One region of the Herminiimonas aquatilis genome, then DNA from elsewhere that is predicted to be linked to it. Evidence: predicted binding sites of a transcription regulator. Region 1 holds the regulator's gene; each other region holds the start of a gene.
The links. Region 1 encodes HrcA, which represses chaperone genes, less so after heat shock. Its sites were predicted from a motif close to TTAGCACTCNNNNNNNNNGAGTGCTAA; they were not measured.
Positions count from the first base shown of each region.

Region 2: the regulator HrcA is predicted to act here: its motif matches at 2,203-2,229, upstream of rpoH (RNA polymerase sigma factor RpoH).
Region 3: the regulator HrcA is predicted to act here: its motif matches at 4,874-4,900, upstream of groES (co-chaperone GroES).

Region 1 covers NZ_JBHTCC010000002.1:435,880-443,318, forward strand. Annotated here, with positions in the region: gene ACFQO0_RS11595 (HAD family hydrolase) at 1-529, shown strand, start outside; gene hrcA (heat-inducible transcriptional repressor HrcA) at 672-1,700, shown strand; gene fur (ferric iron uptake transcriptional regulator) at 1,819-2,244, opposite strand; gene ACFQO0_RS11610 (outer membrane protein assembly factor BamE) at 2,326-2,985, shown strand; gene dapB (4-hydroxy-tetrahydrodipicolinate reductase) at 3,016-3,828, shown strand; gene ACFQO0_RS11620 (MotA/TolQ/ExbB proton channel family protein) at 3,917-4,606, shown strand; gene ACFQO0_RS11625 (ExbD/TolR family protein) at 4,656-5,093, shown strand; gene ACFQO0_RS11630 (barstar family protein) at 5,098-5,424, shown strand; gene leuS (leucine--tRNA ligase) at 5,574-7,439, shown strand, end outside.
Region 2 covers NZ_JBHTCC010000001.1:1,914,597-1,922,035, reverse strand. Annotated here, with positions in the region: gene ftsY (signal recognition particle-docking protein FtsY) at 1-315, shown strand, start outside; gene ACFQO0_RS09020 (cell division ATP-binding protein FtsE) at 326-1,009, shown strand; gene ftsX (permease-like cell division protein FtsX) at 1,006-1,932, shown strand; gene rpoH (RNA polymerase sigma factor RpoH) at 2,302-3,198, shown strand; gene ACFQO0_RS09005 (SCO family protein) at 3,273-3,863, opposite strand; gene cyoE (heme o synthase) at 3,869-4,753, opposite strand; gene ACFQO0_RS08995 (COX15/CtaA family protein) at 4,801-5,916, opposite strand; gene ACFQO0_RS08990 (SCO family protein) at 5,909-6,493, opposite strand; gene ACFQO0_RS08985 (SURF1 family protein) at 6,480-7,193, opposite strand; gene ACFQO0_RS08980 (twin transmembrane helix small protein) at 7,261-7,439, shown strand, end outside.
Region 3 covers NZ_JBHTCC010000001.1:617,574-625,012, forward strand. Annotated here, with positions in the region: gene ACFQO0_RS02790 (tetratricopeptide repeat protein) at 1-167, opposite strand, end outside; gene ACFQO0_RS02795 (glycosyltransferase family 2 protein) at 394-2,778, opposite strand; gene ACFQO0_RS02800 (ATP-grasp domain-containing protein) at 2,781-3,671, opposite strand; gene ACFQO0_RS02805 (PIG-L deacetylase family protein) at 3,701-4,630, opposite strand; gene groES (co-chaperone GroES) at 5,017-5,307, shown strand; gene groL (chaperonin GroEL) at 5,418-7,058, shown strand.

The DNA of each region.
Region 1 (7,439 bases):
CATGGAATTATTGCCGACCAAGCCGGAATATCAATTCAATGTATGGGCCTTGCGTCATGCCGCGTTGACGCATGCCTGCCACCTCACCAGTGAAAACAAGGAACTGGTGGATCAGGCGATGGCTGTCTTTTCCGAAGCGCGCAATGCCGTGACACTGTTCGACGATGTCGTACCCGGCCTGGCAAGTTTGAGCGGGCAATACATGGTGGGGTCGATTTCAAATGGATTCGCGGATCTGGCTGCGATAGGCATAGACCAACATTTTCAAACATCAATTGCGGCACATCAATTTGGCAGCGCCAAACCCAATCCGGAAATTTTCCTTGCTGCTTGCGATGCGCTCGCGATCGCCCCGCATGAAGCAGTATACGTCGGCGACGACCCCGTGCTGGATATTCAAGGCGCGCAAAATGCCGGTTTGCAAGCGGTGTGGATGAATCGTTTTCAACGCACATTGCCAGATTATATTGTGCCGGCAGCCAGCTTGACCACGTTGCACGAACTCAACGCCTGGCTGAAGCGCGCATAATGCGCTTAATACCAGCCTGAGCCTCCCGATTCAGTCACAACATGCAAAATTAACAGCAGATATAAATAAGGGCGAACGCAGGTATCTCGTGTAGGCTGCACGCTTGCCGTCCCGCACCGCCACTCATTACAATACGATCATCATGCAACTCGATAACCGCGCTCAAACCCTGCTGAAAGCCCTGGTCGAACGCTATATAGCGGACGGCCAGCCTGTCGGCTCGCGCGAACTTTCAAAAATTTCCGGGCTGGACCTGTCGCCTGCCACCATACGCAACATCATGGCCGACCTGGAAGAAATGGGTTTCGTTGCCAGCCCGCATACTTCGGCTGGCCGGGTACCGACGCCACGCGGCTACCGCGTCTTCGTTGACACCCTGCTGACGGTGCAGACTATCGATGAAAGCGGCCTGGAATCAAAGCTGCAGGCCACACTGCAAAGCGGTTCTTCGCACAAAATCATCTCGAATGCGGCGCAAATTTTATCTTCGCTGTCCGAATTCGCCGGCATTGTCTTAACTCCGCGTCGCGAATCGGTGTTCCAGCAAATCGATTTTTTACGTCTGTCGGAAAAACGCATCTTGCTGGTCATCGTCGGCCCCACCGGCGATGTACAAAACCGCTTGCTGTTGACCGATGTCGATTATTCGCCATCGCAACTGGTGCAGGCAGCGAACTACATCAATCAGAATTACGGCGGACTGAGCTTTGAAGAAGTCAGGATACGGTTACAAAGCGAATTGAAGCAATTGCGCGACGATATGACGCGCCTGATGCAGGCCGCCGTTGAAGCAGGCAGCGATGCGATGAATGACAACAGCGACGACGTAGTGATCTCGGGCGAACGCAATTTGCTCAGCGTGACCGATCTGTCCTCAAACATGGTTTCGCTACGCAAATTATTCGATCTGTTTGAACAGAAAACCAGCCTCATGCAATTGCTGGATGTATCAAACAAGGCCACGGGTGTACAGATTTTCATCGGCGGGGAATCGAATCTAGTGCCCATGGACCAGATGAGCGTGGTGACTTCACCTTACACGGTCAACGGCAAGGTGGTCGGGACGCTGGGGGTGATCGGGCCGACCCGCATGGCGTATGAACGCGTGATTCCAATCGTCGACATCACTGCCAAACTGCTTTCGAATGCGCTTAGCCATATACACACTTGAATGCACTCTTGATACCCGCCTGAAGTTACATCGGCCGCCCCCAATTAAAAACGCCATGCACTCGATAACAAGTGCATGGCGTTTTTTCAAATGCGGCCGACATTAACGTCGTCGCAATTTATTTCTTGGGTTTGCGGCAATCCTTGCAGTGACCGTATAAAGCCAATGCGTGATCGGCGATCTCAAAGCCGCGTTCATGCGCAATCTTTACCTGGCGTTTTTCGATTTCGGCATCAAAAAATTCCTCTACCTTGCCGCAATCGAGGCAAACAAGGTGGTCATGGTGTGAGCCTTCATTCAATTCAAACACCGCTTTACCGGTTTCAAAATGATTCCGTTGAAGCAATCCGGCCTGCTCAAATTGCGTCAGAACGCGATAAACGGTTGCCAGACCAACATCGAGATTGTCTGCCAACAACATCTTGTAGACGTCTTCTGCGCTCAGATGACGGACTTCGGCATTTTGAAAAATATCGAGGATTTTCAGGCGGGGCAGCGTCGCTTTCAGACCGCTGGCTTTTAACTCGGATGGATTGTTGGGCATGTTTTGTTCAGATTAAGGATATCTGCCTTATCATATAGCGTTTTCGTACAATTGCTCAATCCCTTGAGACTTCATATGCACATGCTGCCCTCTTATTTTAATCGTACCCCGGCTATCGCCGGTGCATTTTGTCTGTTGCTGGCAACTGCCATGACGGGTTGCGCATCGAAAAACCCATTAATGGAAGAACCAACTCCCGTTGCGGCAAAAGCCAAACCAGCCGCCGCGCCGGTTGCACAAACACCTGCAGCAACGCCAGTCGCCGAACAAAAGAATACACCTGCGTCCGCCACGGCAAGCGCGACTCCAGTCGTTCCCGCCGCCACGCAAGCTTCGCCAGAAGCGCCGGTCGCAGCGGCTGCCGCGCCAGTCACCGCACGCGCAGGCACATCGACGGGCGTGCAAACCAAGCAGGCAAACCGCTTCCTCGGCATTTTCCGCCCTTACCGTCCTGACATTCAGCAAGGCAACTTCGTTTCGCAAGAAATGGTCGCACAACTGAAACCCGGCATGACGCAAGATCAGGTCGTATTCCTGCTTGGCACACCTTTGCTGACCGATGTGTTTCACGCCGATCGCTGGGACTACGCCTTCCGCCTGCAAAAAGGCAATGGCGAAATCACCACCAGCCGCGTGACAGTTTTCTTCAAGGACAAGCTGGTCTCGAGTTTTGAAGGCGGCGATCTGCCGACAGAAAAAGACTATCTGGAACGCATTGCCGACAAAGCAAAAGTTAAATAATTCCCTGAACACACTGAACACCATTTAGCCATGAATCAAATGAAAATCGCGGTTGCAGGCGCGTCCGGCCGCATGGGCCACATGTTGATCGAAGCCATCCTGGAAGCATCGGATGCGGCGCTTTCCGGCGCACTGGATATCGCCGCCTCCCCTGCCGTCGGCACCGATGCCGCAGCTTTTCTCGGCAAGCCATCCGGCGTGTTGATCGAATCGGACTTCGCCAAAGGCCTGGCCGATGCCGATTTCCTGATCGACTTCACGCGTCCTGAAGGTACGCTCAAGCATCTTGAATATTGCGCGGCGCACGGCATCAAGATGATCATAGGCACGACTGGTTTCGACGCTGCAGGGAAGGCCGCGATTGCCGCCGCAGCTGAAAAAACCGCGATCATGTTTGCGCCGAATATGAGTGTAGGCGTCAACGTCACCATGAAACTGCTGGAAATGGCGGCCAAGAGTTTTTCCGAAGGCTACGATATCGAAATCATCGAGGCACACCACCGCCACAAAGTCGATGCGCCATCCGGCACCGCTATCAAAATGGGCGAAGTCATTGCTGGCGCCTTGGGCAAGGAATTGAACGACGTCGCCGTATGGGCGCGCGAAGGCGTGACCGGCGAACGTGATCCGTCTTCGATCGGTTTTGCCACCATACGTGGCGGTGACATCGTCGGCGATCACACCGTGCTGTTTGCCGGTATCGGCGAACGCATCGAGATTTCACACAAATCGTCGAGTCGCGTGACCTACGCGCATGGCAGTTTGCGCGCCGCACGCTTTCTGGCAACTAAAAAAACCGGCTTGTTCGACATGCAGGACGTATTGGGCCTGCGCGCAATTTAAGAGGCCACAGCTCAGGCAACAGAACCGCAAGCACTGCAAGCTTTAACCGATCAATCCAGCTTACATCCAGCCTACTCAGATCGACATCATGAACTCCACTGCAGAACAAGGATTGGGTCTGGCCCATTACTGGGCACAAGGTGATGCTGTTTCGCACGCCGTCGCTTATGCGCTGTTGATCATGTCGATACTCAGCTGGTACTACATCCTGTCCAAAGGTTGGAGTTCATGGCGCATACGGCGCAGCGCCGCAGCGCTGGAAGGTTTCTGGCAGGCGCCCACACTGACCGATGCCATTGCCACCATCAAGCTGGCTGACAGTGAAAACGTCTATACGCCGCTGGCTGCACAAAGTGCCGAAGCCGCCAATATCAAACCGCACGCCAACTCACTCAACGCCAATACCGATCCGGGCGAATTGATCACGCGCACGCTGCGTCAGGAGATCAATCGCGTTTCAGCACGGCTCGAAAGCGGACTGACCTTGCTGGCATCGGTTGGTTCTACCGCGCCTTTCGTCGGTTTGTTCGGTACGGTGTGGGGGATTTATCATGCACTGGTCGCCGTCTCGGCATCTGGGACGGTACAAATCGACAAGGTGGCCGGCCCGGTTGGCGAAGCGCTGATCATGACAGCGCTGGGCTTGGCAGTGGCAATTCCCGCGGTACTGGCTTACAACGCCTTTACCCGCGTCAATCGCGTCACGCTGGCAGAACTGGATGCATTTGCGCATGACTTGCATGCCTACCTGACAACTGGCACACGCGTCGGCAAATGACATTGCCCTTTCCAATGAACATGGACAAAAAGGCGTAGGAACACAAAACATGGCATTCGGCGGATTCAACGACAACAAGCAGCCGGCACCGATGGCCGACATCAATGTCACGCCCATGGTCGACGTGATGCTGGTGTTGCTGGTGATTTTTATCATCACTGCGCCACTCTTCACGCATGCAATCAAGCTCGACTTGCCGGCTGCGCAATCTGCGCCTGCACCTACCGAACCGAGCACGATTTCCCTCTCCATCAATGGCGAAGGCGCGATTTTCTGGAACAACGATCCGATTACGCAAGAAGCACTAAATAGTCGATTGGTTATTGCATCCAAGCAGCAACCCCAACCGCAATTGCAATTGCGCGCCGATAAAGGCACGCGTTACGAAGTCATCGCGCAAGTCATGGCCGCGGCGCAAACCAATGGCTTGACCAAGTTGGGTTTCGTCACTGACGTGCCGACCTCGGCGCCACCAACAAAAAAGTAAATTCATGGCTGTCGTACATTTGAATGGCGAAACCATCGCTGACTGGAATACTTTTCATACCGCGTGCAAGACTGTATTCGGCTTCCCCGATTTCTATGGCTGCAGCATGGATGCGTGGGTCGATTGCCTGAGTTATTTGCGCGATGAAGAAAACATGACGAAATTCATTCTCAAACCGAATGAGAAGCTGCAAATCGTCGTCGATCATGCAGACATCCTGCGTAAAAATGCCCCCGATCTCCTCGAAGAAGTCACCTTCTGCATAGAAGGTATCAACGAGCGCTACGCCGATTATGGCGAAAATCCTGCGCTTGAACTCAAACTCGCGTGAACACCGAAACTTGGTGAAAGTGAAACCCATCTGAGGCAAGCAAGGGCCGGCTTGCAATCGCCTCGCTACCGACACGCCATCAGGGTGGGCGAACCAGTATAATCATGGGTTCGTATCTACATTCACCCTCACTTTTGGCTCCATCCGTCATGCAAGATAAATACAGCCCCGCCGAAGTAGAAAAATCGGCGCACGACCATTGGCAGGCAATCGACGCATACAAAGCCGTCGAACACGCCAAAGATAAAAACGGCAAAGACAAGAAAAAATTCTACGCATGCTCGATGCTGCCTTACCCATCCGGCAAGCTGCACATGGGTCACGTGCGCAATTACACGATCAACGACGTGATGTATCGCTATCTGCGCATGAACGGCTACAACGTGCTGATGCCTATGGGCTGGGATGCCTTCGGCATGCCGGCAGAAAACGCAGCGATGCAGAATAACGTGCCGCCGGCGCAATGGACTTATTCGAACATCGAATACATGAAGACGCAAATGGCGTCCATGGGCCTTGCGATCGACTGGTCGCGCGAAATGACCGCGTGCAAGCCTGAGTATTACAAATGGAACCAATGGATGTTCCTGAAGATGCTCGAAAAAGGCATCATCTACAAAAAAACCGGCACCGTAAACTGGGACCCCATCGATCAAACAGTTCTGGCCAACGAACAAGTCATCGATGGTCGCGGCTGGCGCTCAGGCGCGCTGATCGAGAAGCGTGAAATCCCGATGTACTACGCGCGCATCACCGATTACGCAGAAGAATTGCTGGACCACGTCGACAATAAATTGCCGGGCTGGCCGGAACGCGTGCGCACCATGCAATCCAACTGGATAGGCAAATCGACAGGCGTACGGTTCGCATTCACGCACGATATCAAAGACGACGACAAACTCCTCAACGATGGCAAGTTGTGGGTCTTCACAACGCGTGCTGACACGATCAAGGGCGTGACTTTCTGCGCGGTTGCGCCGGAACACGCATTGGCGACTTTCGCAGCAAAATCGAATCCTGAGCTGGCCGACTTCATCGCCGAATGCAAACTCGGCAGCGTGATTGAAGCAGACATGGCGACGATGGAAAAGAAAGGCATGCCGACCGGCCTCTTCGTCAAACATCCATTGACGGGCTCACTGGTCGAAGTATGGGTGGGCAACTACGTGTTGATCACATACGGCGACGGCGCAGTGATGGGCGTGCCGGCGCATGACGAGCGCGATTTCGCATTCGCACAAAAATACGTATTGCCTATTCATCAGGTCATCGATGTGGAAGGTAAAACTTTTTCAGACGTCAGCTGGCACGACTGGTATGCCGACAAGGAAAACGGTCGCTGCATCAATTCCGGCAAGTACGATGGCCTAAATTATCAGCAGGCAGTTGATACGATCGCCGCTGATCTGGAAGAGCTCGGCCTCGGCGAAAAGAAAATCACCTATCGCCTGCGCGACTGGGGCATTTCGCGTCAGCGTTACTGGGGCACACCGATCCCGATGATCAACTGCGCCGATTGCGGTGCGGTACCTGTACCGGAAAAAGATTTACCGGTCGTCCTGCCGGAAGATTGTGTACCGGACGGTAGCGGCAATCCACTGAACAAGCACGAAGCCTTCCTTAAATGTGATTGCCCGAAATGCGGCAAACCTGCTCGTCGCGAAACCGATACGATGGATACCTTCGTCGACTCGTCGTGGTATTACATGCGCTATTGCTCGCCTAACAGCAGCGATGCAATGGTCGACAGCCGCAACGATTACTGGATGCCGATGGATCAGTATATCGGTGGCATCGAACATGCAGTTCTGCATTTGCTGTACGCACGCTTCTGGACCAAGGTCATGCGCGACTTTGGCCTGATCAAATTCGACGAGCCGTTCACCAATCTGCTGACGCAGGGCATGGTGCTGAACGAAACCTACTATCGCGAAGAAAGCAACGGCAAGAAAACTTGGTACAACCCGGCCGACGTACAACTTGAGCTGGATGAAAAAGGTCGCCCCGTTTCTGCA
Region 2 (7,439 bases), on a different contig from region 1:
TTGCATTTGATGGAAGAATTAAAGAAAATCAAACGCGTCACGGCCAAAGGCATGGCTTCTGCTCCGCATGAGATTTTACTGGTCATAGACGGCAACACGGGCCAAAACGCACTGACGCAGGTCAAGGCGTTTGATGACGCCTTGGGCCTGACTGGCTTGGTCGTCACCAAGCTGGACGGCACCGCCAAAGGCGGCGTGCTGGCAGCGATTGCGCGCGCAAGACCGATCCCGGTTTACTTTATTGGCGTCGGCGAGCAGATCGAAGATTTGCAGCCTTTCAATGCGCAGGAATTTGTTGAAGCACTCTTGGGATAACGCGACATCGATGATTGAATTTCGCCAGGTTTCAAAAAAATATACGCAAAACGTCACTGCGCTGTCGGACATCACTTTGTCGGTCAACAAGGGTGAGCTGGTCTTTCTGGCCGGCCCCTCCGGCGCCGGCAAATCGACGCTATTGAAAATGATTGCCGCGATGGAAAGACCGAGCGAAGGCACGGTTATTGTCAGTGGCCACGATATCGGTCGCATCAAGAATTCCGGCCTGCCCTATTTGCGTCGCAATCTAGGTTTGATTTTCCAGCAACAACGCTTGCTGTCGGATCGCAATGTATTGGCGAATGTGATGTTGCCCCTCATTGTATGCGGCGCTTCGCGCTCAGATGCAGAACGACGCGCGCGCGCTGCGCTGGACAAGGTGGGCCTGCTGGACAAGGCAAGTTCTGCACCGCAGACTTTATCCGGTGGCGAACAGCAACGCGTGTCGATTGCGCGTGCCATAGTGAATCGTCCGCAGATTATTCTGGCCGATGAACCGACCGCCAATCTGGATAGGGAAAGCGCTAACAAGGTGCTGGATGCTTTAAAAGCTTTCCATGCAGTCGGCGTGACCTGCCTGATTTCCACCCATGACGAACAATTTCTTGATACAGCAACCCGCGTGATTTATCTTGAGCATGGCAAGATTGTCGAAAGCTGGCGCAGAACGACTCCGCAGGTGATGGCATGAATAGCTGGTTCAGACAGCATCGCTTTGCACTGGGCGATGCCTTCCGTCATTTATTCAAGACACCGGGCAATTTTTTACTGAATGTTTTGGTCGTGTCGATTGCACTGGCATTGCCATTTGCCGGTCTGACACTGATTGAAAATGTCAGGCCTGTATCCGAACAGTTGGCGGTGGAACCGGAAATCAGTATTTTCATGCAGATGGATGCCTCGCGTGAACGCGCCACCGCCCTCGCGCCGGAAATCAAACGCATTGCGCAAGAAGCCAAGCACCCGGTCAAGGTGGAATTCATCCCGCGCGAAAAGGCACTCAGTACGCTCAAGGATAAAACCGGACTGGAAGATGCGATCAGCACGCTGGGCGCAAATCCCCTGCCGGATGCCTATGTCGTCAAAATGACGGGTTTCCAGAACGGCGATGACGCCAAAAAGATCAAGCAAATCACGGAAAAACTGCAGGCCCTGAGCGGGGTTGAATACGTACAGATCGACTCGGCCTGGGTCGAACGCCTGGCAGCGCTGCTGCAAGTAATGCGTCTGGTCTTGCTTTTTCTTGCCGCGACACTGGGCGTGGTGGTGGTTGCCGTTGTCTTCAACACGATACGTCTGCAAGTCATGACACAACGCGAAGAAATCGAAGTCTCGCGTCTGGTGGGCGCAACGGACGCTTTCATTTGCCGGCCTTTTTACTATACGGGCGCACTACTGGGTTTGATCGCTGGTGGGGTTGCATTGATCGCCGTTGCAATTGCCTTGAATCCGTTGAACGCGGCTATCGCCGACTTTGCCCGCTTATATGCCTCGGAATTCAGGCTGGCACCTTTGGACGCAGTCGCAACCTTGATCATGCTGGCCGCCAGCGCTTTTCTGGGTTTGCTGGGAGCATTGCTATCAGTGCAGCGACATTTGGCGCGGCTGACTTAATCCCATCAGATGCCAAGAAAGAGCCCGGCGTTTCAGTGCTGCATTGCCCATGCCGTTAAGTCATGTAAGTACACACTCGGCGCCTGACCGTTCAATTCAGTGATTACATGGCGATTTCTTGTGCCGCTCAGAAAATCAGCTTCGGCGTAAAAAAGTCATCTCACACACGCAACTTCATTGCAGGATTTCGCTCTAAACCCCGTAAGCTAGAATTTATTGTAATAAAAATTGCAATAATGTTTTAGCTATCAGCTTGGTATAAAACGCTCATTAGCACTCATTCTTATAGAGTGCTAATATAGCCGTTCTAACCGATTTCCCTGTAAGCAAGGCAAATCGATTTTGAATAAAAGTGAGCAAGGAGAAAGCATGAAAGCAGCATCTGCATCCACCGCAATGATTCCAGCCAGCAACATCATGGCACTGGGATTTTCTGGCGCGCTGGGCAATATTGACGCTTACATCTCGGCGGTCAATCGCCTGCCTATGCTGACGCACGAAGAAGAAATGTCGCTGGCACGTCGCCTGCGCGACGATAACGATTTGGGCGCTGCGCAAAAGCTGGTGCTTTCGCATCTGCGTCTGGTCGTATCGATTGCGCGCGGCTACCTCGGTTATGGCTTGCCCCATGCTGATTTGATTCAGGAAGGCAACATCGGCTTGATGAAAGCCGTGAAGCGTTTTGATCCCGATCAAGGCGTGCGCTTGGTGTCGTATTCGATGCATTGGATCAAGGCAGAAATGCATGAGTACATCCTGAAAAACTGGCGTCTGGTCAAAGTCGCGACAACCAAAGCACAACGCAAATTGTTCTTTAATCTGCGCAGCCATAAAACCGGCCTCGATTCGATGACACCGGATCAGGTCGATGCCTTGGCAAAAACGCTGAATGTTAAACGCGAAGAAGTCATTGAGATGGAAATGCGTTTATCCGGTCGCGATATTGCTCTCGAAGCGCCAACTGACGATGAAGATGACAAGTTTGCGCCTATCGCTTATTTGTCTTCGGATATGCAGGAGCCTACCAAGGTTTTGGAATCACAGCACTACGACAAATTGCAGACCGAAGGTTTGTCGACCGCCTTGGGCAAACTGGATGCGCGTTCACGCCGTATCGTGGAAGCACGCTGGTTGGCCAACGACGATGGCTCAGGTGCGACCCTGCATGAACTGGCTGATGAATTCGGCGTCTCCGCGGAACGCATACGCCAGATCGAAGCGGTGGCATTGAAAAAAATGAAAGGCTCGCTGGCTGCTTACGCTTAAGTGATTAAGCAAGCAGCAGTGAACAAAAAAGGCGCTCCATGGAGCGCCTTTTTTATGTCGGATTACAGAGCCAATTACTTCGATTCAGCCAACAGAATCTTCAAATCGTGCACGATAGGCTCCACACCTTGGCCATGACGAATGAATAAGCGTATGCGTCCTTGCGTATCGAATACATAACTGCCTGCGGTGTGATCGACGGTATAACTACCCGGCGTTTTACCCGGCACTTTTTGGTAAAAGACCTTGAATTCCTTGGCCGTCTTTTCAGTCTCTGCCATATCCCCGCGCAATCCGAGGAAACGCGGATCAAATGCAGGCACGTATTGCGACAGCAAGGTTGCCGTGTCGCGCTCAGGATCGACCGTGATGAACAATACCTGCACCTTGTCGGCATCTGGCCCCAGTGCCTTCATCACATTTGCCATTTCCAGCATCGTCGTCGGGCAGACATCAGGACATTGCGTGAAGCCGAAGAACACGACAACTGCCTTGCCCTTGAAATCAGCCAACGTGCGTAGCTTGCCATGATGGTCATGCAAGGAAAAATCCTTGCCATACGCCAGCCCTGTTACATCGGTATTCGTGAATGGCACAGCCTTGTCGCCACAGGCACTCAGGGAAAGCAAAACAGTACAGATCAGCAGCAGGGAACGTAAACGCATCTTTTTCAAAACCTCAAATAATGATCGACCAACAATGCGGCAAACAGTAGCGACAAATAGATAATCGAATACGCAAACATCTTGCGCGCAATCATGTCTGTGTAATGGCGATAAACCTGCCATGCGTACCAGACAAAAATGGCATCGAGCACCGCAGCGGCAGCCAGATAAATCACACCGCTCATGCCGACCGCGAAAGGCAGCATGGTGGTGGCGACCAATGCAATCGTATACAGCCAGATATGAAATTGCGTAAATGCAGTGCCATGCGTTATCGGCAACATAGGCAATCCGGATTTCGCATATTCATCGCGACGATACAGCGCCAGCGCCCAGAAATGCGGCGGGGTCCAGATGAAGATGATCAAGACCAGTATCCATGCCTGCATGGGTAAATCATTTGCTACTGCGGCCCAACCCAGTGCCGGTGGCATCGCACCCGACAAACCGCCGATCACGATATTTTGCGGCGTGGCAGGTTTGAGGATGATGGTGTAAATCACTGCGTAGCCAACGAAGGTTGCGAAGGTCAGCCACATCGTCAGCGGATTGACGAAGTTATAAAGTATCCACATGCCTGCGCCGCCAATCACGCCGGAAAAAACCAGCGTCTGCGGCACCGTGATTTCGCCACGCGCCATCGGGCGTCTTGCAGTGCGCGCCATGCGTGAATCAATTTCGCGTTCGACTAGGCAATTAATCGCAAAAGCCGCCCCGGCCAATAGCCAGATGCCGACAGTTGCGGCAACAACAATCTTCCAGCTTGGAAGTTCTGGGGTTGCGAGAAACATGCCGATCACGGCGCAAAAAACTGCAAGCTGCGTGACACGCGGCTTGGTTAGTGCCCAGTATTGGGCGATGCGATTGGGAGATGCGGTCAAGGTTGTCATGCGTTATCTTTTGAAGCAGTCGGTGAGTTCAAACCAATATGCAAAATCTATTTGATGTGACTCACGATGTTCCCGGGCTGGCCCGAGATTCTTGTCTTGTAGTTTAACATGACCAGCACCAGCACAAGCAGCGCTGCACAACCGTTGTGCGCCACTGCGAGTGCGAGCGGCCATTTCAATGACACTGTGGCAATACCTATCGTGATTTGCAAAGCCAGTGCAACCAGCAAAGCGCGCGCAACCGGTCTCATACCTTCTATCTTGTACGCCTGGTAACCAAGCCACGCCAGATACGCTGCCAGCACGAAGGCAAACATTCTGTGTGTCCAGTGAATGGCAGTCAGTGCAGCAAAAGGCAGATATTCGCCATCCGCTGTTTTACCCAGACTGCGCCACAAGGTAAATCCATTGTCAAAATCCATCTGCGGTATCACTGCGCCGTGGCATAGCGGAAAGTCAGTGCACGCCAACGCAGCGTAATTAGTGCTGACCCAACCGCCCAATGCGATTTGCAACGTCAACAATACCAAGCCTATCAAGGCGGGGAGTCGTAATGCCGACGCCTGCGCTGCAACCGGTCCATGATCCTTTTGCCGCACGCCCACCCAAGTCAACATGCCGAGCAAAGTCATCCCCAGCAATAAATGGATGGTGACGATGATGGGTTGCAACTTCATCGTGACTGTCCATGCACCGAACGCACCTTGTATACAGACAAAGATAAAAAGCAGCATCGGATAACGTGGCGAGAAACGCTGATTGCTGCGACCGCTCTGCAACCAGAAACGCCATGCAATCACCACAATCGCAATAATCAATACACCTATGCCCATCGCCAGGTAACGATGGATCATTTCGACCCATGCCTTCATGACGGTGACAGGACCATCCGGCATCAAGGCTTCGGCCGCGCGTATATGTTCCATTGCCTGTAAAGGATTGGCGTGTCCATAGCAACCCGGCCAGTCAGGACAACCCAGACCGGAATCGGTCAGACGTGTGAAAGCACCGAACATGATCACATCGAAGGTCAGGAATACCGTCACCCACACCAGCTTGCGATACTTGTCCGGGTCTTTCGAAGACCAGACGATCACGCATGCCAGCAATGCGACGAACAGCCCCTTGCTGGCCAACTGAAATAATGTATTGGAATCAACCAATGGACGACGCTTTCAAAAGTTTGGTCACATCCTTCTTGATCTTGTTCGGATCTGCATCTTTGGGGAAGCGCATCATCAAATTACCCAAGGGATCAATCATGTAAATATGATCGGACATCGTCGTCCCGTCTTCCACTGGCAACCAGGCACGCACCGCCTCCGCTTTGGCACGCAGCATATTGGTCCCGTCAAATTCGCGCATCAATATCGTATCGACAGGCTTGCTACCGGTGATCAGCCAGACGCGCTCTATGCGCTCCATTTCCTTGCCTTGTGCCAGACGTAGCTGACGGATGTCATGCAGTTTCTTTTCGCACACGGCAGGGCATTCTGCTCCATCTACTTGCAGCATGATCCATTTTCCCTGATAAGCATCGAGAGCGAGCGGCTTGCCATCCAGTGTCGTGGTTCCCAGTGCCGGAATTGGATACTCGCGCGGATCAATGAAGGCACCGTAATTGGTGCGACTCTGCGGTTTGATCACGTAATAAGTCAGATACGACAAGATGATAGGCGAGGCGCAGACCAGCAAAACCGCCATTAATTTCCAGCGTCCTTTGGATTTATTTATTTCCACGTCGAATTCCAGTCACAACAAAGAAAATGAAAGCCATTGCCGCCAACGCATACCATTGGAAGGCATAACCACGATGTTTCTCGACACCCGTAGATGGTAGCGGCCAGTCGCGTACCAAGCCATCATGGGTATCGGATAACTGTTCAAGAAAAATCGGCTGCATCGCCAACTTGCTGGATGAGGCAAAACTGGCAATATCGAGATTTTGCACAATCGCATGAGGACGCGGAGCATCAACCGCCCCCAACTGCATGACCTGACCGATCGATTGGCGCGCAACGCCCTCGATTTCAATCACGCCATCGGGCGTCGCGATCACAGGGACTTTGGTACGATCAGAAACATTGCGGGGAATCCAGCCACGCGCCACCAGTACATATCGATCGCTCCCGACAATCTTGAATGGCATCAATAGATAAAAACCGGCAACGCCGTTATTCGGGCGATTATCCAGATAGACCGGCCAGCCGCGCAAGAACTCTCCTTTGACCAGCACGCGCCGAAACTCCAGGCCCTCACCATCCGGCAAGGCCGCACCCAATCGAATCGGCGGCGCAGACTGCCGCTCTTGCAGCTTCTCGGCCAGCTCGATCTTCTCGGTTGCGCGTCGCGTCTGCCATTGCGCCAACGACAATCCCACCGCCACTGCAATCGCTGCCGCAACAAACGGAATGAACCTAAATCGAAAGGTGATTCGCATTACAATACCAATTCACTCAAACCATTCTGCGTTGCATACCGATGCCATACGGTAGACAGACACAATCATGAAAATTATCGTTGCTATCGCTTTTATCCTGATACTCGGCAGCCTTGGCTCCGCACTGTTTTTCCTGATGAAGGATAAAGGTAAAAGCGATCGTACAGTCAAGGCCCTCGCAATGCGCGTCGGCTTCTCGATCACGCTATTTCTTTTGGTGCTACTTGCGTATCGCCTCGGTTATAT
Region 3 (7,439 bases), on a different contig from region 1:
GCCTGCCGCGATTCATCAAGATGTCCCTGCCAACGAAGTATTCGGCCCATGCCGCGCCACGCATCAGCATTTTTCTCGTTGATAGCCAATTCGTCACGATAGATTTGCAAGGCGTTGTTCCAGCGGAAATTCTGGATTTCCTGGTCCGCTTTTTCACCGTAAGTCATTTCTTTTTGCTGAGGTGCGGCCTCGGTTTCCTCGGAAGATGCGGGCGCGGAAATGGACAAACAAGCCAGAAGCGCTCCGCTAGACAACATATTTCCCCTCGTCCTGAGATTCATTTGTGTCCCCTTCATTTTTAAAGAAAATCCGGTTTTATTGTCAAATCGATAGTAATGCAGAATTTTTAACGCGCCCCGGCTTTACTGGAAATGTTGTCAAATTGGCACACTCTTAACTTGATTTAGCATAATCTTTTCCTAATTTGAGCCTTGCGAGGGCTTGCCAGTGTGACCTTGTCAAATCCTTGGCAGGCGTAACCCAGATATTGCTGCTACCGCCTCGACGGGCGGCGCGTATGGCATATGCCATTTGTTCGGCATCGATAGCACCACCCTTGTCATTCCATAATCCTATTGAATGCCAATAGCGGCCTCGTCCGAAATGGCGGCTCATGTATCTGGCAACCTTAGCGGTAACCTGCGGCGACAAGCGATCCATGGCAAAGTAATCCCAGACCACCAGGCGATGGACCAGAGGCAGCAATAAACGATAGTCCTGGCCGTTTTCCCTGCTGTTACGGCTAAGGTCGTCGCGACTCACCCTGACATCCATCAGCAATTTCTTTTTATGTGTTCGCGCAATCGCGGAAAGCCTGGCGACCGCTCGAGCCACCTGTTGGGATCGCCACTTGCCTACGGCAGGATGCTGCCAATCTATTTTTCCCTCGCCGTCGCGTGGCCAGGTGGTGCGTCCGGTCGAGGCTTCGAATGCGGCACGGCATCGTTCATCGAAGCAATTTACGTCATAGAACAACTCGGTAATGCAAATTGCATCGATTTCATTTTTGGCAGCAAGTGCGGTGAATGCCGCATCCAGTAAATCTCCGTAATCACCGTGCGCAAGGCAAGTGGAACACACGATCTCCTGACTGGACTTGCCTGCAATATCGACTGCGGCACAGTGCGGGTTCGCCTGCAGATAGCGCGGGGCCAGCACATCAAGGGTGGCTATCGTGGCATACCCGTTCGCCTTCAGGCGTGCGACGCTCATGTCCAGCATGTCGCCTTCCACATTCTGCTGTTCGGGGCTCCACCATTGTTCGCGCCCCTGCCATTGAAAAAATGTCCAATCGGGCCGTCCGGCGGAGATGGCAACCTGGTCCACATGTATCGCTTCGGGAGCAAGCAGCAGCGATTGATCGGCATTCCGCCAATCCGGCCAATCAGAGAAATGGATAGACACCACCAGATTGCCGCCGGGCGGGCTTGCGGGTTCAAGTAATTCAGTCACTTTCGCATACAGCGCATCGATGTCGATTGGCAGCAGGGGCCCCGCTGCGGCCATACCGGCGACCGCAGCGCCACCCAGCATCAGCCTGCGCCGACAAGGATCGTCGATCGGTGAGAGTTCGCGCGGGTTTCTTCGTTCAAGCTTGTTCCAGTCCGCAGCATGCGAGCGCGACTCAAGCCAGATCGAGTAAATCACCACGGCGCTGTAGACAAAACTCAGGGGAATCAGCGCGATGCTGTAAGGCAGGTAGATCAAATCACGCGGCGACCTGTCGAGCAGGATAGAAGTGATCGCCACGATAAACAAATAGCCAAATCCCAGGTAAGCGACCCACTCCATCGCTTGCAAGCTGATGACACCGAAATAAAGAGCCATCGGCAATAGAAAAAAAGTGAGCGCTTGCAGGATGGGAATAAACATCATGTTAGCGATATTGAACAACATGTAAATGCCGAATCTGCCGAATTTCGTGCGTCCGATCATGTCGCGATGGATCGAGAGGACAGTGATGTAGCTTCTGATCCAGCGCACTCTCTGCTTCCACAGACCGGCCAAATTATGTGGGCATTCGGCGATGACCTTGGTGCTGGCACCATAGACAATGCCCACACCGTGACGGTGCAGCCGCAGGGTGATTTCCAGGTCTTCTCCCCAGACTTCACGAAAGCCTCCGATGGCGCGCAGGATATCCCACCTCACGATGCCGAGATTGCCGGGAATGATCGGCAATATGGACACCATGGAAAGCGCCCGCCGTACAAAGCCGGTTCCGATGTGAGAGGTCACCACCAACATTTTTTGCAATACGCCTCTCGGATTCAGCGGGGTATCGTTGCCGCTTACGGCGCCTATCGTCGGATCGGAAAAATACATAACACCGTTTCGGATAGTATTTTTTTCGAAAAGCGAATCAGCGTCGGTAAAAAAAATGATGTCACCGGTCGCCCGTGCTATCCCTACATTGAGTGCAGACGCCTTGCCGCCATTTTTTTTTGCGTAATAGCGAATAAGGCGCCCGGCAATGAAAGGCTGTAGTTCGCGTTCAGTGGCGTCGGTTGATCCGTCGTTGACAACGATCACCTCAAAATCGGGATAGTCGGAATCGAGGATCGACTGAATACTGGGCGAGATGGTCTTCTCTTCGTTATAGGCCGGCACCAGCACACTCACCCGCGGTGTGTAATGGATGGCTCCGGCCCGCGCCTTGAGCCTGCCTTCCCAGACGCAGTAACTTAACGCCATAGGGAAATAGGCCAACGCCAGCAAACCGAAGTAAAAAATGATGGCGCCGAAAAACAATATGGGGATAAGGAGCAGGTCATTCATGCTCATCCGCCCAGGTAGCCGGTTTCATAGAGATCCACCAGGGCGTCGAAAATCTCCGGCGCCTTGTACGTATGCGCGCCGATCCGTGCGTTGATTTCAAGGACGTGCGCGACACCGTTGATATCGCGCCGGATATCCATATCCAGCGGCCCCTCGAGATCCAGCGCCCGGGCGGCGGACAAGGCGAGATCGTACACATCCGGGACGCCGACCCGTTCAAGTGTCAGCGCATTGCCAGTGCGTCCTTCACGTAAGGACGTCTTTTCGAAGATCGCACCGATCATTTCCGATACCGGACGATTGCGCCGAATCATCAGCAGCACATCGTATTCGGTGCCAGACATAAATTGCTGCCACACGAGGTTGCTATCCGCCACGCTCATATCCAGCGCGATATCGGCCCGATCATGCACCGTGACATGACGGCCGCCGCGCCCCACCCTTGGTTTGGAGACGCAGGGAAATCCCAGCCCCCGTATGGCTGCCGAGCCGGCTTCACCTATGGCGCTCCTGGGAACTGCGACGCCGCACGCAGCCAGACTTTGTGCGGTGAGCCATTTGTCGTTGCATATGGCCACCGCGTCAGGGTTCGCCATGTAAACAGCGATCCCGCGCCTGCGATACGTGTCAGCCTTTTCCGCAACCAGGATCAGCTCTTCCTGGACCGTGGGAAAAAGCCAGTTGATCTCCCAAGTCGAGAGCAGGTCGTCCAGTTGTGTCAGGTACATTGGGTGCGCCGCTGGAAGAACCATTGCGAACGCATCTGCCCGATGCTCGGTCGGTGCCATATCGGCCGCGATCACACGGAACCCCTTATCCTTGAGCGCATGTATTGCCGCCTTTCCGGAAGGCCCACCTGCCCCTGTCACCAGGACACTTTTACTGTTTGCCATGTACGTCTCCGCGAGGATCGCTGAAATAGTTACAAAGTGAACCGAATGGCTTCGAATGCTTCGGCAGCTCGCAAACGCGCTTGACCTCCCCGCACTCTTGCCAGGCTCTGCACCAGGTCTTCTTCCATATAAGGGCGCGAAATATGCTGGCTTGCGTGGCACTTCAAGGCTTTGATTTTGTGCTCCAGATACAAGGACACTTCAATGAAGCAATTCGGCTGGAAACTGGACGGGGTATTCGGATTTTCATAGCAAAGCACTGTGGGGACACGACGGGCGGCCTCCATCGTGGCCAGGTATACGGCGCGATGATCACGATGAAGATCGTGGCGGTTGTGCGTGAAGATCAGATCGGGATGGAGTTGACGCGTGCACTCCTCGATGACGCGCATGATGTCTTCCTGTTTGGTGTTGAGCTTGGTGTCCGGAAATTCCATGACGGTCAGGCTGTCGAGATGCATCACTTGGCCACCTCTTTCCGCTTCTCTTTTGCGCGGATTGCAGTTCTTCAGCTGTGGATCATGGAGACCGCCTTCTCCGTTCGAGAACACAATTCCGTGCGTTTCATGGCCTTCCACCTTGTAACGCAGCAGGGTGGCGCCACACCCAAGTTCGATGTCGTCAGGATGCGCGCCAAGGGCGAGGATGATCATTTTTTTTTGCGGTTTCGGTGAGAACCTGATCAGCCATATGAGATTGACGATAATGAACGCGAGTACGATAAAACCTGTCAATTCCAGCCCATATCCCACCGGCGAGCGGGATTGCTGCGCCACGCTGAATTCAAGCGCGCTGTTGGCCGGCATCAATACGGCCAACAGCGGCAACATACCCACCGACCTCCTCGCTGGACGGGGCAACCCCGTCAACAGCAGGCGAAAACGGAAAATATGAAACATTACGAATAGCAGGGTCGCCGAGAGAAAACACAGGAAGATAAGTTCTTCGATGGAAACCATACAATTCCTCTTACGGTTTTTTTCAGAATCAATTGTTTTTGATGAACCGACTCAAGAACTTCCCGTTTGCCAAGACCTTTAACAAGTTCTTGAGGAATCATATGACTTAAGGAAACCGGGTTTCCGACAAAACCATGGGTATTTCAGCCACAGTTCAAATCCCCAGTGGCGGGAAATGACAAGCAGCTGATTAATTTTATGTTCGTCATCATCACTTGAATTATCAGGGAACCGTCCCTATACTTAGCACTCGTCGAAGTAGAGTGCTAACAATTCCTCTTCGGTCGACCCAACTTTCTGGTGCGGCACGAATGCACTGTAAAGCATGCTTTGCAGCATAAGTGCCGCAAAAATTATCCTAACTTATTGAAAACTAAGGAGTTTGTATGAACCTTCGTCCTTTGCACGATCGCGTCATCGTCAAGCGCCTCGACCAGGAAACAAAAACTGCGTCCGGCCTCATCATTCCTGAAGCAGCTGCTGAAAAGCCTGATCAAGGTGAAGTTCTGGCTATCGGTAACGGCAAAATCCTCGACGACGGCAAAGTTCGCCCACTCGATGTTAAAGTCGGCGACCGCGTTTTGTTCGGCAAATATGCAGGTCAAGCAGTCAAAGTCGAGGGCAACGAAGTCCTCGTGATGCGCGAAGAAGACATCATGGCAATCGTACAAAAGTGATGCCGATTTTTCGAACGCGCGGCACCGCTGCAGCGATCGAAACCGGTTTCATCCACAGTGATCCATATCGCTCAACGCGAATCACTTAACGAATTTCAGGAGTATTAAACATGGCAGCTAAAGAAGTTATTTTCGGCGACGCAGCGCGCGCCAAAATGGTCGAAGGCGTAAACGTTCTGGCCAACGCAGTGAAAGTCACCTTGGGCCCTAAAGGCCGTAACGTGGTGCTGGAACGCTCGTTCGGCGCGCCTACCGTCACCAAGGATGGTGTATCGGTTGCGAAAGAAATCGAACTCAAAGACAAATTGCAAAACATGGGCGCACAGCTCGTGAAAGAAGTGGCTTCCCGCACCAGCGACAACGCAGGCGACGGCACCACTACTGCAACCGTTTTGGCACAAGCGATCGTTCGCGAAGGCATGAAATACGTTGCAGCCGGCATGAACCCTATGGATCTGAAACGCGGTATCGACAAAGCTGTTGCAGCAACTGTCGAACAACTCGCACTGATCGCAAAACCATGTACAACAACCAAAGAAATCGCTCAAGTTGGCGCGATCTCGGCGAACTCGGACTACTCGATCGGCGAGCGTATCGCTGAAGCGATGGAAAAAGTCGGCAAGGAAGGCGTCATCACTGTTGAAGACGGCAAATCCCTGAACGACGAACTCGATATCGTTGAAGGTATGCAATTTGACCGCGGCTACCTGTCGCCATACTTCATCAACAGCCCAGAAAAGCAAACTGCAATTCTGGAAAATCCGTTCATCCTGTTGTGCGACAAGAAAATCTCCAACATCCGTGACCTGCTCCCGGTATTGGAACAAGTCGCTAAAGCCGGTCGTCCACTGCTGATCATCGCAGAAGACATCGAAGGCGAAGCACTGGCAACTCTGGTTGTGAACAACATCCGCGGCATTCTGAAAACCTGCGCTGTTAAAGCACCAGGCTTCGGCGATCGTCGTAAAGCCATGCTGGAAGACATCGCTATCTTGAGCGGCGGCCAAGTCGTTGCTGAAGAAGTCGGTCTGACACTGGAAAAAATCACGCTGGAAGAATTGGGCCAGGCTAAACGTATCGAAATCGGCAAGGAAAACACCACGCTGATCGACGGTAACGGCCAAGCTATCAACATCGAAGCACGCGTTAAACAAATCCGCGCGCAAATCGAAGAAGCAACGTCGGACTACGACCGCGAAAAACTGCAAGAACGCGTTGCCAAATTGGCAGGCGGCGTTGCAGTCATCAAAGTCGGTGCAGCTACCGAAGTTGAAATGAAAGAGAAAAAAGCACGCGTTGAAGATGCATTGCACGCTACTCGCGCTGCAGTCGAAGAAGGCATCGTTCCTGGCGGCGGCGTTGCATTGTTGCGCGCACGTGCCAACATCAATGTCAAAGGCGACAACTCGGATCAAGAAGCTGGTATCCGCATCGTATTGCGTGCGATGGAAGAACCACTGCGCATGATCGTGCAAAACGCCGGTGAAGAAGCATCCGTGGTTGTGGCTAAAGTACTCGAAGGCAAAGGTAACTTCGGTTACAACGCAGCCAACGGTACCTACGGCGACATGGTTGAAATGGGTGTTCTCGATCCAGCTAAAGTGACCCGTTCGGCATTGCAGAATGCTGCTTCGATCGCTGCACTGTTGCTGACCACTGACTGCATGGTTGCTGAAATCGCTGAAGACAAACCAGCTGGCGGCGACATGGGTGGCATGGGCGGCATGGGTGGCATGGGCGGCATGATGTAAGTCGTATCTGGTAACGATACTTCTGTATCAATACCTTCAAAAAACCCCGCAAGGTTGCAAGACCTTGCGGGGTTTTTTAACGCCGCACGCTAAAGCTCCAGCTTGCATGCTGCATTGCAACATAATATAATGGCCGCTATCCGTGCAAGATCATCGTCGCGGAATCATAAAAGCAAGTCGCGACAACCGCTTCCAATGCAATTCACACTGAAGCCCGCGCCTTTCATTCACAGCATCTTCATTTCGCATCCCGTCAAACAACGCTGACGGTCATATTTTTACCGATGCTGCAAGCCCGTTAATGCAACGTCGCCATGCGATTGCATTATCGATACTGCAAACGGATTCGATTCAATTGCAACACCACAGGCATCACTGCCA